2 regions of the Streptomyces sp. NPDC048191 genome follow, and region 1 is predicted to be linked to the other one. Evidence: riboswitches for the same ligand, from Rfam matches in the RefSeq annotation. Region 1 holds a riboswitch; the other holds the start of a gene.
What was found. A riboswitch is a leader RNA that binds a small molecule or an ion and turns the genes downstream of it on or off. The one in region 1 is predicted to bind cyclic di-AMP.

Region 1 (7,590 bases):
CAGCGGGACCGGGCTGCCCAGCGCGGACGGCGTGCCCACGACGAAGCCGACCTCGGCCTCGATGTCCAGCCGGATCGACGGGCCGAAGACGGGCGCCGGGTCGGCGGGAGCCTTGCGCTGCCCGGACGGCCGTACGACGTCCGTGCCGGAGACGACCACCGTGCCGGAGCGGCCGTGGTAACCGATCGGCAGGTGCTTCCAGTTGGGGGTGAGGGAGTCCGCGGCGTCCGGGCGGAAGATGTGGCCGACGTTGCGGGCGTGGTTCTCCGAGGCGTAGAAGTCCACGTAGTCCGCCACCTCGAAGGGCAGGTGCAGCGTCACCTCGGACAGGTGGTGGAACAGGGGCTCCAGCGTCTCCCGGTGCCCAGGGTCCGTGACCCAGGCCGTGACGGCGCGCCGTACCTCCGACCAGGCCGGGCGGCCGGCGGCCAGCAGCGTGTTGAGGGTGGACCGCGCGAGCAGCGAGTGGTGCGGCGAGCCCAGGGCGGCCGCCGCGGCACCCGCGTCGAGGACGTGGTCCCCGAGCCGGACACCGACCCTCCGCTCCGTGCTGCCGGAGGGCGAGAACACGCCATAGGGAAGGTTGTGCGGTCCGAAGGGGTCGCCCTCGGGGACGTCGAAGGGGGGCATGGGGTGCTGCCTCACTCTCATCCGGGCCATGCATGGCGATCGTTCCATGTGGTCGGGCCACACGTTACGGCGGTGACGCGGCTCTTGGGCAGAGCCCCATGCGGCACCTGGAGGGGTGTCCGAAACGTGCGCGTCGAAGAACCTTCGAAAGGTTGCTCGCACCCTGCCTAAAGAGTTCGCAATGTCCGAATAGGCCTTGTCGGAGGCGGCAATTCCGGCTTAGCGTCCTTTGGGGACACGGACGGGGTGGGTCCGTTCCATTGGGGGGACACGTGGGGGGACCCGTGGCCGGAGACACCGTCGGTGTGCCGTTCGAGGCGGACCGGGACGTACCAGGGCTGATCGTCAAGTTCGGCGATTATCCGCTGCACCACGGCGGAGTCGGCGCGATCCGCAGCCTGGGGCGGCTCGGCGTGCCCATGTACGCCATCACCGAGGACGCGTACACGCCCGCGGCCTCGTCGCGCTATCTGAAGAAGGCCTTCGTGTGGCCGACGACCGGCGCGGAGGACCCCGGCCACCTGGTCGGGGGACTGCTGCGGATCGGCCGCCGGATCGGCCGCCCCACCGTCCTCGTCCCGACGGACGAGGAGGCCGCCGTACTGATCGCCGAGCACCAGGACGAGCTGGCCGGGTCCTTCCTCTTTCCGCGCGTCGATCCCGCGCTGCCGCGCCGCCTCGCCAGCAAGCAGGGTCTGTACGAACTGTGCGTGGAGCACGGCATCGCGGCTCCCGCGTCGGCGTTCCCGGAGTCGTACGAGGACATCGTCGCCTTCGCCGACACGGCCCGCTTCCCGGTGGTGGCCAAGAACCGCGAGGCATTCGTCCGGCGCGAACGGCCCGCCGTCAACGGCACCACGAGGATCGCCACCCGCGAGGGTCTGCTCACCCTCGCCCGCGACTGGGGCGCGCGGCCGGGCGTGATCCTCCAGGAGTACCTGCCGCGCGAACAGGCCGAGGACTGGATCGTGCACGCCTGCTTCGACCAGGACGCGAGCCCGCTCGCGCTGTTCACCGGCGTCAAGGTCCGCTCGTGGCCGCCGCACGCCGGCATGACGGCTAACGCGTACGTCGTCGACAACCCGGAACTCGCCGACCTCGCCGCACGTTTCATCAAACAGATCGGCTACAGCGGCATCATCGACCTGGACCTGCGCTTCGACCGGCGCGACGGACAGTACAAGCTCCTCGACTTCAACCCCCGCATGGGCGCCCAGTTCCGGCTCTTCGAGAACGAGTCGGGCGTGGACGTCGTGCGCGCCATGCACCTGAGCCTGACCGGCCGTCCCGTTCCGGAGGGGGAACAGCGCGCCGGCCACCGCTACGTCGTGGAGAACATCGACCTCCCCGCCCTCCTCGCCTACCGCCGCAGCGGCTATACGACGCCGCACGCGCCGGCCAGGGCGAGCGGGACGGAGCTGGCCTGGCTCGCGGGTGACGACCCGCTGCCGTTCCTCACGATGCTCGCCCGCTTCGTGCGCCCGGGCGCGAAGCACCTCTATCAGCTGTGGCGGACCAACCGCCGCGGCAGTGGCACCTCCACGAAGTAGGCAAGGCCACCAGCGAGTGGCGCACCATGTCCTGGGGAGGGACTTCGTGACTCGACCGGTTGTAGTCATCGGGGCCGGGCCGTTCGGCCTGTCCACCGCCGCCCATCTGCGGGCGCGCGGCATCCCCGTCCGCGTCTTCGGCGACCCCATGGTCAGCTGGCGTGACCACATGCCCGAGGGCATGCTCCTGAAGTCGACGCCCGTCGCCTCGAACTTCGACTGCCCGCAGCCCGGCCACACCCTCGCCGACTACTGCGACGCGGCCGGGACCCGCCGCCTGGTGACCGACGAGGACATCATCCCGGTGGAGACGTTCATCGCCTACGGCGAGTGGTTCCAGCAGAAGCTGGTGCCCGGCCTGGAGCAGGTGCGGGTCGTCTCCGTCGACCGCGACAAGAGCGGCGGCTTCGAACTGAAGCTGGACTCCGGGGAGCTGTTCACCGCGTGTGCCGTCGTCGTCGCCACCGGGCTGTCCGGCCTGGCGCACCTGCCGGCGGAGCTCGCGGGGGCCGCGGCCGACGGACCGGCGCCCACGGGCCCCCTCTCGCACAGCTCCCAGCACCACGACCTGGGGCGGTTCGCCGGCAAGGAGCTGATCGTGATCGGCGCGGGCCAGTCCGCGCTGGAGACGGCGGCGCTCGCCGCCGAGGCGGGGGCACGCGTGCGTGTGGTCGCGCGCGGCCGCGGGCGCGTCGCCTTCGGCGCCCCGCCCTGGAACCAGCCGAAGCTGCGTCCCGAGTCCCCCTTCGGCAACGCCTGGTCGCTGTGGGCGCTCAGCTACTACCCGCACCCCTACCGCTATCTGCCCGAGGCCACCCGCCACTACCTGGTCCGCCGGGTCCTCGGACCGCTCGGCGCCTGGTGGCTGCGCGAGCGCTTCGAGAGCGCCGTGCAGGTGCAGGACGTCGACCGGGTCATGGCCGCCGAGGCGCCCGACGGCAGCCCCGTCCTCACCGTACGGACCCACGGCGGGCACACCGAGCGGCTCACCGCCGACCACGTCATCGCCGCCACCGGCTACCGCGTCGACATCGCGGCGATGGACTTCCTCGGCCACGAACTGCGCACCCGGCTCGCGGTGAGCCGCGGCGCGCCGAAGCTCGGCCCCGGTTATGTCTCGTCCGTCCCCGGCCTGTACTTCACCGGACTGCCGGCGGCGTCGTCGTACGGCCCGGTGATGCGCTTCGTCTGCGGTACGGAGTTCGCCTCGCCGCGACTGGCGAAACACCTGGCGGCGGCGCACGGCTGAGCGGGGCCCGTCGGCGTCCGGCGCATCCCGGCAGCGACCGGTCCGCCGACCGCTACCGGGAGCCGGCGCCGGACCCACCGCCTCACCGCCGGCATCGCCATCAGCGGCTCGACGAGGGGCACTTGGGGGCGATCAGTACGTAAGTGCGCAGGGCGACAAGGTGAGTCGGCGCGGCGTGGGATCCGTATTCTCTGATCATGGCAGCCTCCCCCGCGTACGCACTGATCGCCACCGACTTGGACGGAACGCTGCTGCGCGGCGACGACACCGTCTCCGACCGGTCGCTCGCCGCGCTCGGGCGGGTGGCGCGGGCCGGTGTCCGGCATCTGGTCGTGACGGGCCGCCCGGCCCCGCGGGTACGGCCCCTCCTGGAGCTCCTGGGCTGCACGGGGCTCGCGGTGTGCGGGCAGGGCGCACAGGTCTACGACGCCGCGGCCGGCCGGCTGCTGTGGTCGGTCCGGCTGGACCGGGAGCTGGCCGAGACCGCGCTCGGCAAGATCGAGGCGGAGGTGGGGCAGGTCTATGCCGCCGTCGACCAGGACGGTGTCGACGGGCTCACGCTCATCGAGCCCGGCTATCTGATGCCGCACCCGACCCTGCCCGCGGTCCGGGTCGGCCGGCGCGACGACCTGTGGTGCGCGCCGATCAGCAAGGTGCTGTTGCGGCACGCCACCCTGTCCGACGACGAGTTGGCGGCCGTGGCGCGCTCGGTGGTGGGCTCGCTGGCGACGGTCACCATGTCGGGGCCGGGGACCGTGGAGCTCCAGCCGTCCGGGGTGACCAAGGCGGCCGGTCTCGCGCTGGCCGCCGAGCGGCTCGGGATCACCGCGGCGCGGGCCCTGGCGTTCGGCGACATGCCCAACGACATCCCGATGTTCGAGTGGGCCGGGTACGGGGTCGCCATGGCCAACGCGCACCCTGAACTGAAGGCGGTGGCCGATGAGATCACCTTGTCGAACGAGGACGACGGCATCGCCGTCGTCCTCGAAAGACTGTTCCCGACCGACTGACCGGCACATCAGTAGGCGCCCGGGGCCCGGGCCCCGCCGTGCGGGGCCCGGTGGATGCGCGGCGGCCGTCCGGCACGCCCCCGTCCGTCAGGTGTGGGTGCGTGCGGGACGGCCGGTGTCGTGCCGGTCCGCGGGAGCGGGACGATCAGTACGCGCTGAAGACGTTGTCGATCGAGCCGTACCGCGCGGCGGCGTAGTTGCAGGCCGCGGTGATGTTGGCGACCGGGTCGTAAGGGTCGAAGGCGGTGCCGGCCACGTGGTACGTGTTGAAGGTCGGGTCGATCACCTGGAGCAGGCCCTTGGACGGGATGCCCTTGGCGGCGTTGGAGTCCCAGAGGTTGATGGCGTTCGGGTTGCCGGAGGACTCCCGGATGATGTTGCGGTAGATGCCGTTGTAGGTGCCCGGGATGCCCTTCTGGGCCATGATCGCGAGCGACTCGCGGATCCAGCCGTCGAGGTTGTTCGGGTACCCGGCGGGAGTGGTGGAGGCCTTCGCGGTGGCCGTGGTGGTGGCCGCCGTGGCGCTGGTGGCGCTGATGAGCGGCAGGGCGAGGACGGCGGCACCGGTGCCGGCGACGGCGAGGGTGCGGACGAGGCGGTTCATCCGGGTGGGGCGGGGCTGAGCGGCAGCAGGCATGGGGAAGTCCTCTCCGTCGCCTGCGAGGTGAGCTGTCGGGTTCGGGCGGGGAGGTGCCCGGCCGTGCCCTGGATGGGCTCGGCTTCACCCCTAGCCGTTCCGGTGCGACGTGTGCCGTCCGGTCCGGCGACTTACCTGGGTCCCCCGCTCCTGCCGTACGAATGAGTTCGTCGATGGGTCACGCGGGCGGCGGCAGGATTCGGCGTCCGCCCGGTTGGCCCGGAACGTATGCGAGAGCACATGTCGGGAACAAGTGCCGGATCCACACATCGCACCATTTGACCTTGGTCTGTGCCGTATGGGGTGCTTGATCCTTTGCGGTTGCCAACCCTCAACTCGCCGACGGGGCGCGGCGGGAGCGGCGGACCGGGGGTTCAGGGTGCCGGCCGGTGACCGTGACCCAACTCACGAAATAGCAAAGCAGTTCAAATCGGACATGGGGGATTTGGGTGGATCGGACGGGCGGTGGAACCTGTGACGCGGTGCCGGTCGTTGTCGTATTGGCTGCGACGGCCGTGGGTGTCGGCACGTGGTGCATGATCGTCGCGGCGCGAAGGCGAGGTGCGGGCGTTACTCCGCTCGCTCCTCGGTTCGCGACAAAGTGTGTGGGGTCCTGTTAAGTCGATAAATGTGCGTTATTACCACTTGATCAAAAACATACCGGTCATGATCCGATACCGCCCGGGCTGGACCGGTGGGCGCTATCGGTGATCGAACAGGGACCGGATACGCTGACTTGAGTGATGGCAGCGACCTATCGACAAACCGTGTAATCGCCAGCAGACACCAGCAGACAGGAGACCCCTCGTGACCGTCGTCGGGCCGTTCGGGCTGAGCGTGCGGGACCAGGCTCTGGAAGCCGATGTCCAGGCCGGATTGGCGGCTGTCGAGGAAGGCTTGCTCGAGGCCACCAAGAGCGAGGTCCCGTTCATCACGGAGGCCGCGCAGCACCTCGTACGGGCCGGCGGGAAGCGGTTCCGGCCGCTGCTCGTGATGCTCGCGGCCCAGTTCGGCGACCCCTACGCGCCGGGCATCGTGCCCTCGGCCGTCGTCGTGGAACTGACCCACCTGGCCACGCTGTACCACGACGACGTCATGGACGAGGCGGCCGTGCGGCGCGGTGTGGACAGCGCCAACACCCGCTGGGGCAACTCCGTCGCGGTCCTCACCGGCGATTTCCTCTTCGCCCGCGCTTCCCAGATCCTCGCCGACCTCGGCCCCGAGGCGGTACGGGTGCAGGCCCTCGCGTTCGAGCGGCTGGTCACGGGCCAGATCCTGGAGACCGCCGGCCCCTCGGACGGCCGCGACCCGGTCGAGCACTACCTCGACGTGCTCGGCGGCAAGACGGGCTCGCTGGTGGCCGTGTCCTGCCGGTTCGGCGCGATGATGTCCGGCGCCGACGAAACGGTCGTCGACGTCCTCACCCAGTACGGCGAGCGGCTCGGGGTCGCCTTCCAGCTCGCCGACGACGTCCTGGACATCGCTTCCGACTCCCACGAGTCCGGCAAGACCCCGGGCACCGACCTGCGCGAGGGCATCCCGACGCTCCCGGTGCTCCGGCTGCGCGAGCGGGCGGCCCGGCTCGGCCTCCCCGAGGACCGCGCGCTGTGCGAGCTGCTCGACTCCGACCTCAGCGACGACGGCCGGCACGCCGAGGCGCTGTCCGCGCTGCGCGCCCACCCCGCGCTGGAGCAGGCCCGCCGGGACACCGTCCGGTACGCGGAGGAGGCCCGGTCCGCGCTGGCGCCGCTGCGGGAGTGCGACGCCAAGGCGGCGCTGCTGGAACTGTGCGACGCGGTGGTGCACCGCGCCGGCTGACGCCGCACCGGCTGCACCGGCCGCTCCCCGGCCGGCCCGAGTCGGCTGACGCCCGGCCGGACCGAGTCGGCCGGCGGACGGTCGGGTGCCCGCGGGCCGTACCCGCCCGGACCAAGTCGACCGGGCGTCTGGGCGGAGCGGGTCTGCCGGCGGACGGTCGGTGCCCGCGGACCGTACCCACCCGGCCGGTGCCGGCGGCCGTACGGCCCTGCGCGTCCCCTTCCGGTCACGTCCGTTCCGGTGAGACCCTTACGGGTCGGGGGAGCCGCGGCCCCTACGTGTCATACCGCAGGCGTACACGGAGTTGGCTCCGAGGTCTGACGCTTCCTCATGGACGATTTGGTGAGATGGACACCACGGAAATCACCACTCCTCACCGATTCGGGTGAGAATGGCGGCTCTGGTGGACCAGCGTGAGGACAGCCGCCGCCGACGACGGAGGTAAGGCACACATGGCACCGTACGAATCCGACGACGCAGTGGACGCCGCGCGGGACGAGGACCCGCGTGGCGGACGCCGCAAGGCCGCCCGCTACGCGGTGCCGGTCGCGGTGGTGGGGGTGGCCGCGGCCACGATCGGTCTGGTCCCGGCGCTCGCCGCCTCCGGCGACCCCGACCTGCCGAGGATCACCGCACAGCAGCTCATCGACAAGATCGCCAAGTCGGATGTGCAGCAGCTGTCCGGCACCGTCCGCA
Region 2 (7,590 bases), on a different contig from region 1:
CCGTGGAGCCGCCGCCGATGTCCACCACCAGGTAGGGCCTGCCGAGGTCCGCCCGCCCCGCCAGTTCCCTGGTCGCGCCGGTGAAGGAGTACTCAGCCTCCCGGTCGCCGCTGATGACCTCCGGCTCGACCCCGAGGATGTCCAGCACCCCGCGCACGAAGTCGTCCCGGTTCTCCGCGTCCCGGGAGGCTGAGGTGGCGACGAACCGCACCTTGGCGGCGCCGAGTTCACGGATCACCCCGGCGTACTCCCGGCACGCGGCGAAGGTCCGCTCCAGCGCCTCGGGGGCCAGCCGGCCGGTGCGGTCCACGTCCTGGCCGAGCCGCACGATCGTCATCCGCCGGTCCAGCTCCAGCAGTTCACCGCTGGCCGGGTTGACGTCCGCGACGAGCAGCCGGATCGAGTTGGTGCCGCAGTCGACGGCGGCGACCCGGGAGAAGCCCTCCGGCACCATCGGCCGGGCGGCGAAGAAGCCGCTGCGGACCTCGGCCGGGTCGGCGACCGCGCCCTCCTCGCCGGGGTGCTCGTCCGCCGGGTCGGGCGCCTGGAGCGGCTGCACGCACGGCCCCTTCAGCCACCACTCGGGCAGCATCGCGATCGCCTCGTCGCCGAGCGGGTTCACCCCCGGGCCGGCGGCCAGGGAGTGGCCGACCAGGACGTGCAGGCACTTGACCCGGTCCGGCATGCCGCCGGCGCTGGGGAAGCCCTCCAGCACCTCGATCTCGTCCCGGCGCCGGATGTAGTCCTCGTGCGCGGCCCGGTAGGCGGCGGCCAGCTCGGGGTCGGTCTGCAGCCGCTCGGTCATCTCCTTCATGACGCCGTTCGCCTCCAGCGTCCCGATCGCCGAGGCGGCGCGCGGACACGTCAGGTAGTACGTCGTCGGGAAGGGCGTACCGTCGGGCAGCCGCGGCGCGGTCTCCACGACGTCCGGCTGACCGCACGGGCAGCGGTGCGCGATGGCCCGCAGGCCCCGCGGCGGGCGGCCGAGCTGCTGCTTGAAGGCCTCGACGTCCGCGTCGGTGGGCTCGGTGCGCGGAGTGGGCGGCGGGGGCGTTTCCATGACTGCTTCAGATCGGCTTTCTATCCATTACTGGTCGGAGGCGTCGGACTTGTCGACGCCGTCCCAGACGTTCGCGTACCAGGGCCGGCGGGCGGCCCCGAGGTAGGCACGGGACTGCTTGGCCGCGCCCGGGTCGATCACCACGTACCCGGTCTCCCCGGGCATCACGTAGTGCAGCCGGCGCCGGATCTGCTGCTCGGCGTAGGAGTCGTCCTGCCAGCGCGCCTTGAGGTCGCGCAGCTGCTCGACCCGCTTGCGGGCCTGCTCCTGCTGCCGCTGGAGGTCGGAGATCTGCGCGCGCTGGGAGACGTACTGCCGCATCGGGTAGGCGAGCGCGACGATCAGCGAGCACAGCACCAGCGCGAGCAGCGCCGCGCGGCCGGTGAGCCGCGAACGGCGGGCCTGACGCTTGGTCTGGGAACGGTAGACCCGGGCCGCCGTCTGCTCGCCGAGCAGCCGCAGCCTGGTCGCGGTGGAGAAACGGTCCCGGTCCCTGACGGCCATGTGGCTCTTCGCCTCCCCTTTCACACGTGCGTACGTCCCCGGACACGGTACGGGACCGGGTACGGGGACGTACGTACGACTGGCTGAGACTTGGCCGTGGTTGGATCAGCCCTTGAAGCGGGGGAAGGCCGAGCGGCCCGCGTACACCGCGGCGTCGTCGAGGATCTCCTCGATGCGCAGCAGCTGGTTGTACTTGGCGACACGCTCGGAGCGGGCCGGGGCGCCGGTCTTGATCTGGCCGCAGTTGGTGGCGACGGCCAGGTCGGCGATGGTGACGTCCTCGGTCTCGCCGGAGCGGTGGGACATCATGCACTTGTAGCCGCTGCGCTGGGCGAGCTCGACGGCGTCCAGGGTCTCGGTCAGCGAGCCGATCTGGTTGACCTTGACCAGCAGGGCGTTGGCGGTGCCCTCCTCGATGCCGCGGGCCAGGCGCTCGGGGTTGGTGACGAACAGGTCGTCGCCGACCAGCTGGACCTTGTCGCCGAGTCGGTCGGTGATGACCTTCCAGCCGGCCCAGTCGTCCTCGAACAGCGGGTCCTCGATGGAGACGAGCGGGTACGAGGCGACGAGCTCCTCGTAGTACTCCGTCATCTCGGCGGCGGAGCGCTCCTTGCCCTCGAAGAGGTACTTGCCGTCCTTGTAGAACTCGGAGGCGGCGACGTCGAGCGCGAGGGCGATCTGCTCACCGGGGGCGTAACCGGCTTCCTTGACGGCCTCGAGGATGAGGTCGAGGGCCTCGCGGTTGGAGCCGAGGTTCGGGGCGAAGCCGCCCTCGTCGCCGAGGCCGGTGGCCAGGCCCTTGCTCTTCAGGACCTTCTTCAGGGTGTGGTAGACCTCGGCACCCCAGCGCAGGGCCTCGGAGAAGGACTCCGCGCCGATCGGGGCGATCATGAACTCCTGGATGTCCACGTTGGAGTCCGCGTGCGAACCGCCGTTGAGGATGTTCATCATCGGCACCGGCAGCAGGTGCGCGTTCGGGCCGCCCAGGTAGCGGAAGAGCGGAAGGTCGGACGCCTCGGAGGCGGCGTGGGCGACGGCGAGGGAGACGCCGAGGATGGCGTTGGCGCCGAGGGAGCCCTTGTTGTCGGTGGCGTCCAGGTCGAACATGGCCTGGTCGATCAGGCGCTGCTCGGTGGCGTCGTAACCGACCAGCTCCGGGCCGATCTGCTCGATGACGGCGAGGACGGCCTTCTCGACGCCCTTGCCCTGGTAACGGTTGGAGTCACCGTCGCGCAGCTCGATGGCCTCGAAGGCACCGGTCGAGGCGCCGGACGGGACGGCGGCACGACCCGTGCTGCCGTCGTCGAGGCCGACCTCGACCTCGACCGTGGGGTTGCCTCGGGAGTCCAGGATTTCCCGGGCTACGACGACGTCGATGGACGGCACGAGCATCTCCTTCTTGGAATGTGACGCTGGTAGTGCGGGGCGGTCCGCCTCACGGCTCCGCCTTGCGACTAGAGCCTAACCGTCCCCGGGGGATCAGCGACCGACCGACCGTCCCGTGGACGGGGAGGACACGCAGACGGTACCCATTGTTCATGAGCGGAACAAAGGGGGGTGGGGGTGAAGAGCGGGGAAACGGTAGGGGTGACCGGTGGCGAAAGCAAAGACCCCGCCCCGGCGCGTACGGGGGAACACGCGCCGGGGCGGGGAGCCCGTGGGGACGGGGGGTGGCCCTCACGAGGCCTTCAGCGTGCGGGCCGGGGATGTGAGGGCACTGTGGGTCCGGTCGGAGCCAGGTGTCACTTCAGGTGCAGCTGCTGGCCCGGGTAGATGAGGTTGGCGTCCTCGACGATGTCCTTGTTCAGCTCGAAGAGCTTCTTCCAGCCGCCCTGGACGTGGTGCTTCTCGGCGATGGCGCTGAGGGTGTCGCCCTTGACGACCTTGTACTCGCCGTCGCCCTTCTTGACCTTCTTGCCGGTCGGGGTGGTGACGGTCTTGCTCGCCGAGGGGGCCGTGCGCGTGGTGGAGCGGGTGGCGGCCTGCTGGCCGGTGGAGCGGGTCGTGGTGCCCGACGAGGTGGTCTTCGACGAGGTGGTGGGAGCGGAGCCGTTGTACGCGGCGGAGGACAGGCCCGTGCCGCAGACCGGCCAGGCGCCCTTGCCCTGGCCCGCGAGGACCTTCTCGGCGACGGCTATCTGCTGCGCCTTGGTGGCGAGGTCGGCACGCGAGGCATAGGCGGTGCCGCCGTACGCCGCCCAGGTGGAGTTGGTGAACTGCAGGCCGCCGTAGAAGCCGTTGCCGGTGTTGATGGACCAGTTGCCACCGGACTCGCACTGGGCGACCGCGTCCCACTCGGAGGCGGTGGCGGCGGAGGCGTTGCCGGCCGCCATCAGCGGGGCGGCGACGGCGGCGCCGGTGACACCGGCGAGCGTGATGGCGCGGACGGCCTTGGACGGACGACGGTGCTTGCCCTTGCCGGAGAACAGCATGGATCGATCCCCTCACCGACGCCTGCGAGGTGAGCTGTCGGGTTCGGGCCGGTTGAGTTGCCCGGCCGCACGCTCGCTCTCGCGAGGCGCGGCTTCACCCCAAGCCGGTCCAGCGTCAACCGCTGGGCCCGGCGCTTACCTTGGGTCCCCCGCTCCTGCCTACGGCGCATGACGCGACGACTGTTCCCGGGCAACCGCTGGCAGGATTCGGCGTTGCGACTGCCGGGGCTCGTGGTGACGAGCGGTCCTGACCGTAGACACGCGATCGACGGAATTTCAAAGACGATCAGGGCTTCTGAGACTCATCCCACACTTTCGCCAAACCGGACATCGTTCGCGAAAAGGGGCGTCAACTCTCCCTATTCGGCGTCCTTTTCGCCCTTGACTTTCAGGGTCTGACCGGCGGTGATCTGGTTCGGGTCGGCGCCGATGGCCTTCTTGTTCTGGGCGTAGAGCGCATGCCATCCGCCGTCGACGCCGAGCGCGTCGGCGATGGAGGCGAGGGAGTCGCCCTCGCGCACGGTGTAGGTGTCGGCCGCACCGCCGGCGTGACGCCCGGAGGACGTGGCGTTCTGACCGTTTGTCACGCTTTCGTCCGCACTCTCACCCCGGTGACGTCCACCACTGCTGAGCGCGCCGGTGTCGACCAGGCTCCAAGAACCGCCGCTCTGCGGGGAATTGTCCGAGTCCTCGGTGCCGGGGGTCGTCGCGGGCGAACTGCCGCTCCCCTGCGAGTCCCCGCCGCCGGTCGAGTCCGACTTGTCGGACTTGGGGGTGCTGCTTCCGGTGGAGTCGCCGGTCGCCTCCGGGGTCTTGCCCGCATCCTCACTCCGGCTCGGCGCCGGCGTGGCGCCCGAGTCCGAGGAGGAGCCCGAGGAGTCCGAGCCGGATTCGGCGGCGGAGCCGGACTGGGAACCGGAGCCGGACTGGGACGAATCCGACAGGTCGGACGAGTCCGAGCCGCCGGACGAGCCGGAGACGTCGCCCGAACCGCCGCTGTCGCCGGAGCCGCCGAGGCCCGTGTCGACGTCGACCGAACCGGAGTGGGAGGTCAGCCCGGCGGTCAGCGCGCACATGGCCCACGGCTTGGTGCCCTGGTCGGCGAGCATCTTCTCGGCGACGGCTATCTGCTGGGAACGGCTCGCCTGGTCGGCGCTCTCGGCGTACTGCGTGCCGCCGTACTTGTCCCAGTCGTCCTGCGAGATCTGCAGGCCACCGTAGTAACCGTTTCCGGTGTCGGCGCTCCAGGAACCGCCGCTCTCGCACTCGGCGACCTTGTCCCACGTGGTTCCGTCGGCCGCGCTGGCGCTCGCGGCCCCGAGCAGCGGGATGGCGATGGCGGAGCCGGTCACTCCGGCCGCGACGAGGAGGGCCGGAGCCTGACGGGGGCGACGGTGACGACCGTTCCCGGAGAGCATGCGGAAGCCTTTCGTGCGAGAGCAGAACCGGCGCGGCGAACTGGTACTCCTCGCCACACTGATGGGTGAACGTATCGGCAGACGATCACTTGTCACAAGTTAATGCCGCGTAGATCACGTGAAGATCACAGAGTTGAATGTTCGTCATCTTGCCGTGAGCGGCGGCCGGGACCCCCTCTCACCCGCTGTGTCACCCGTCGGGAACGGCGCCGCCTCACGCGCGGCACACCGGGCGGCCGGAACCATGGCCGATGACACGATCCGGGGGCTTCCCAGCCAGGAGGACACGATGGTGCGGCACACCCGACTGCCCGGCGAGTCCGCGGACTACCTCGCCGCCCGCGAGGAGCTCCGTGACGCCGAGATCGACCTCATGCGGCACCGCGAGAAGGTCGCGGCCCTGCGCAGAGCGCTTCCGCAGGGGGCCGAAGTGGGCGACTACGTCTTCCTCGAGGGCCCCGCCGACCTCGACGCGGGCGACACGCCGGTGCGTGAGGTCTCCCTGGGCGAGCTGTTCACCGGCGGCCCGGACCGGCCGCTGATCGTCTACCACTTCATGTACGGCAAACGGCAGACCGCCCCGTGCCCGATGTGCACCCTGTGGATCGACGGCTTCAACGGGGTCGCCCGCCATGTCGCCCGTAACGCCGACCTCGTCGTCGTCGCGGCCGCCGACCCGGCCACCCTGCGCCGGCACGCCCGCGCACGCGACTGGTCCCGGCTGCGCCTGCTGAGCGCCGGGGACAGCACCTTCAAGTACGACCTCGGCAGCGAGGACGAGGACGGCGCGCAGGACTCCACCGTCTCCGTCTTCACCCGGGAGCCCGACGGTACGGTCCGGCACTTCTACTCCGCCCACCCGCGCATGTCCGAGGACATCGACCAGCGCGGCCTCGACCTCCTCAACCCCGTCTGGCACCTCCTGGACCTCACGCCGGCCGGCCGTGGCGACTGGTTCGCGGGACTGGACTACTGACCGCCGGTGGCCGCCCGGACCGGTGTGAACTCCACCGGCAGGGTGCGCAGGCCCCGCATGATGAGCCCGCCGCGCCATCTCAGGTCGGCCGGATCGGCGGCGAGCCGCAGATCGGGCAGGCGGGTGAGCAGGGTGGCGAGCGCGGTCTGGCCCTCCAGCCGGGCGAGCGGCGCACCGAGGCAGTAGTGGATGCCGTGGCCGTAGCCGAGGTGCTGGTTGTCGCGGCGGGCGAGGTCCAGCACGTCCGGGTCGGCGAACCGCTCCGGGTCCCGGTCGGCCGCCGCGAGCACGACGAGCACCGGGTCCCCGGGCGCGATGTCCTGTCCGCCGACGGTGAGCGGCTCGGTGGCGAACCGCCAGGTGGCCAGCTCCACCGGGCCGTCGTAGCGCAGGAGTTCCTCCACGCCGGTCTCCAGCAGGTCCCGTTCCCCCGCGGCCAGGGAGCGCTGGAGCCCCTCGCGCTGCCCGGGGTGGGTGAGCAGGGCGTAGGTGCCGTTGCCGATCAGGTTGACGGTGGTCTCGAAACCGGCGAACAGCAGGATGAAGGCCATCGCGGCGGCCTCGTTCTCGGTGAGGTGCTCACCGTGGTCGGAGGCGCGGATGAGGCCGGAGATGAGGTCCTCGCCGGGCGCGGGCTCGGCGGGCAGCGCCTCGCGCTTCCTGTGGATCAGCTCGGCGAGGTAGCCGCGCATCTTCTTCACCGACCGGGCGACCCCGCCGCGCGGCCCTCCGCCATGGCGGATCATCATCCCGGCCCAGTCCCGGAAGTCGTCCTGGTCCTCGCGCGGGACGCCGAGCAGGTCGCAGATGGCGTAGATGGGCAGCGGGAAGGCGAACTCGTGGATGAGGTCGGCCGAACCCCTCGCCGCGAACCCGTCGATGAGCCGGTCGGTCAGCTCCTGCACCCGGGGCGCGAACTCGGCCACCCGGCGCGGGGTGAACGCCTTGCTGACCAGGCGGCGCAGCCGGGTGTGGTCCGGCGGGTCGATGTTCAGCAGATGCGTCATCAGCTCCGCCTTGCGCTCACCGGGAATGCCGGTCTTGCCCTTGGCGTGCGCGGGCTCGTCGTGGTGCGCCGGGTTCTTGCTGAGCCGCTGGTCGGCGAGGGCCTGCTTGGCGTCGGCGTACCGGGTGACCAGCCAGGCCTCGACCCCGCTGGGCAGCCGCGTCCGGTGCACGGGCGCATGCTCGCGCAGCCAG

Region 2: it holds a riboswitch for cyclic di-AMP, as region 1 does, so the genes downstream of both, AB0D93_RS06255 (transglycosylase family protein) here and AB0D93_RS25840 (transglycosylase SLT domain-containing protein) in region 1, are expected to answer to the same signal.

The regions. Positions count from the first base shown of each region.
Region 1 covers NZ_JBEZMO010000017.1:37,040-44,629, reverse strand. Annotated here, with positions in the region: gene fahA (fumarylacetoacetase) at 1-630, opposite strand, end outside; gene AB0D93_RS25855 (ATP-grasp domain-containing protein) at 936-2,180, shown strand; gene AB0D93_RS25850 (FAD-dependent oxidoreductase) at 2,227-3,429, shown strand; gene AB0D93_RS25845 (HAD family hydrolase) at 3,627-4,439, shown strand; gene AB0D93_RS25840 (transglycosylase SLT domain-containing protein) at 4,585-5,076, opposite strand; cyclic di-AMP (ydaO/yuaA leader) riboswitch at 5,081-5,259, opposite strand; gene AB0D93_RS25835 (polyprenyl synthetase family protein) at 5,884-6,894, shown strand; gene AB0D93_RS25830 (sigma-E factor regulatory protein RseB domain-containing protein) at 7,347-7,590, shown strand, end outside.
Region 2 covers NZ_JBEZMO010000003.1:93,709-101,298, forward strand. Annotated here, with positions in the region: gene AB0D93_RS06235 (Ppx/GppA phosphatase family protein) at 1-454, opposite strand, end outside; partial or broken gene AB0D93_RS06240 (DUF501 domain-containing protein) at 611-1,060, opposite strand; gene AB0D93_RS06245 (septum formation initiator family protein) at 1,088-1,564, opposite strand; gene eno (phosphopyruvate hydratase) at 1,670-2,956, opposite strand; gene AB0D93_RS06255 (transglycosylase family protein) at 3,307-3,996, opposite strand; cyclic di-AMP (ydaO/yuaA leader) riboswitch at 4,001-4,173, opposite strand; gene AB0D93_RS06260 (transglycosylase family protein) at 4,356-5,414, opposite strand; gene AB0D93_RS06265 (DUF899 family protein) at 5,659-6,390, shown strand; gene AB0D93_RS06270 (cytochrome P450) at 6,384-7,590, opposite strand, start outside.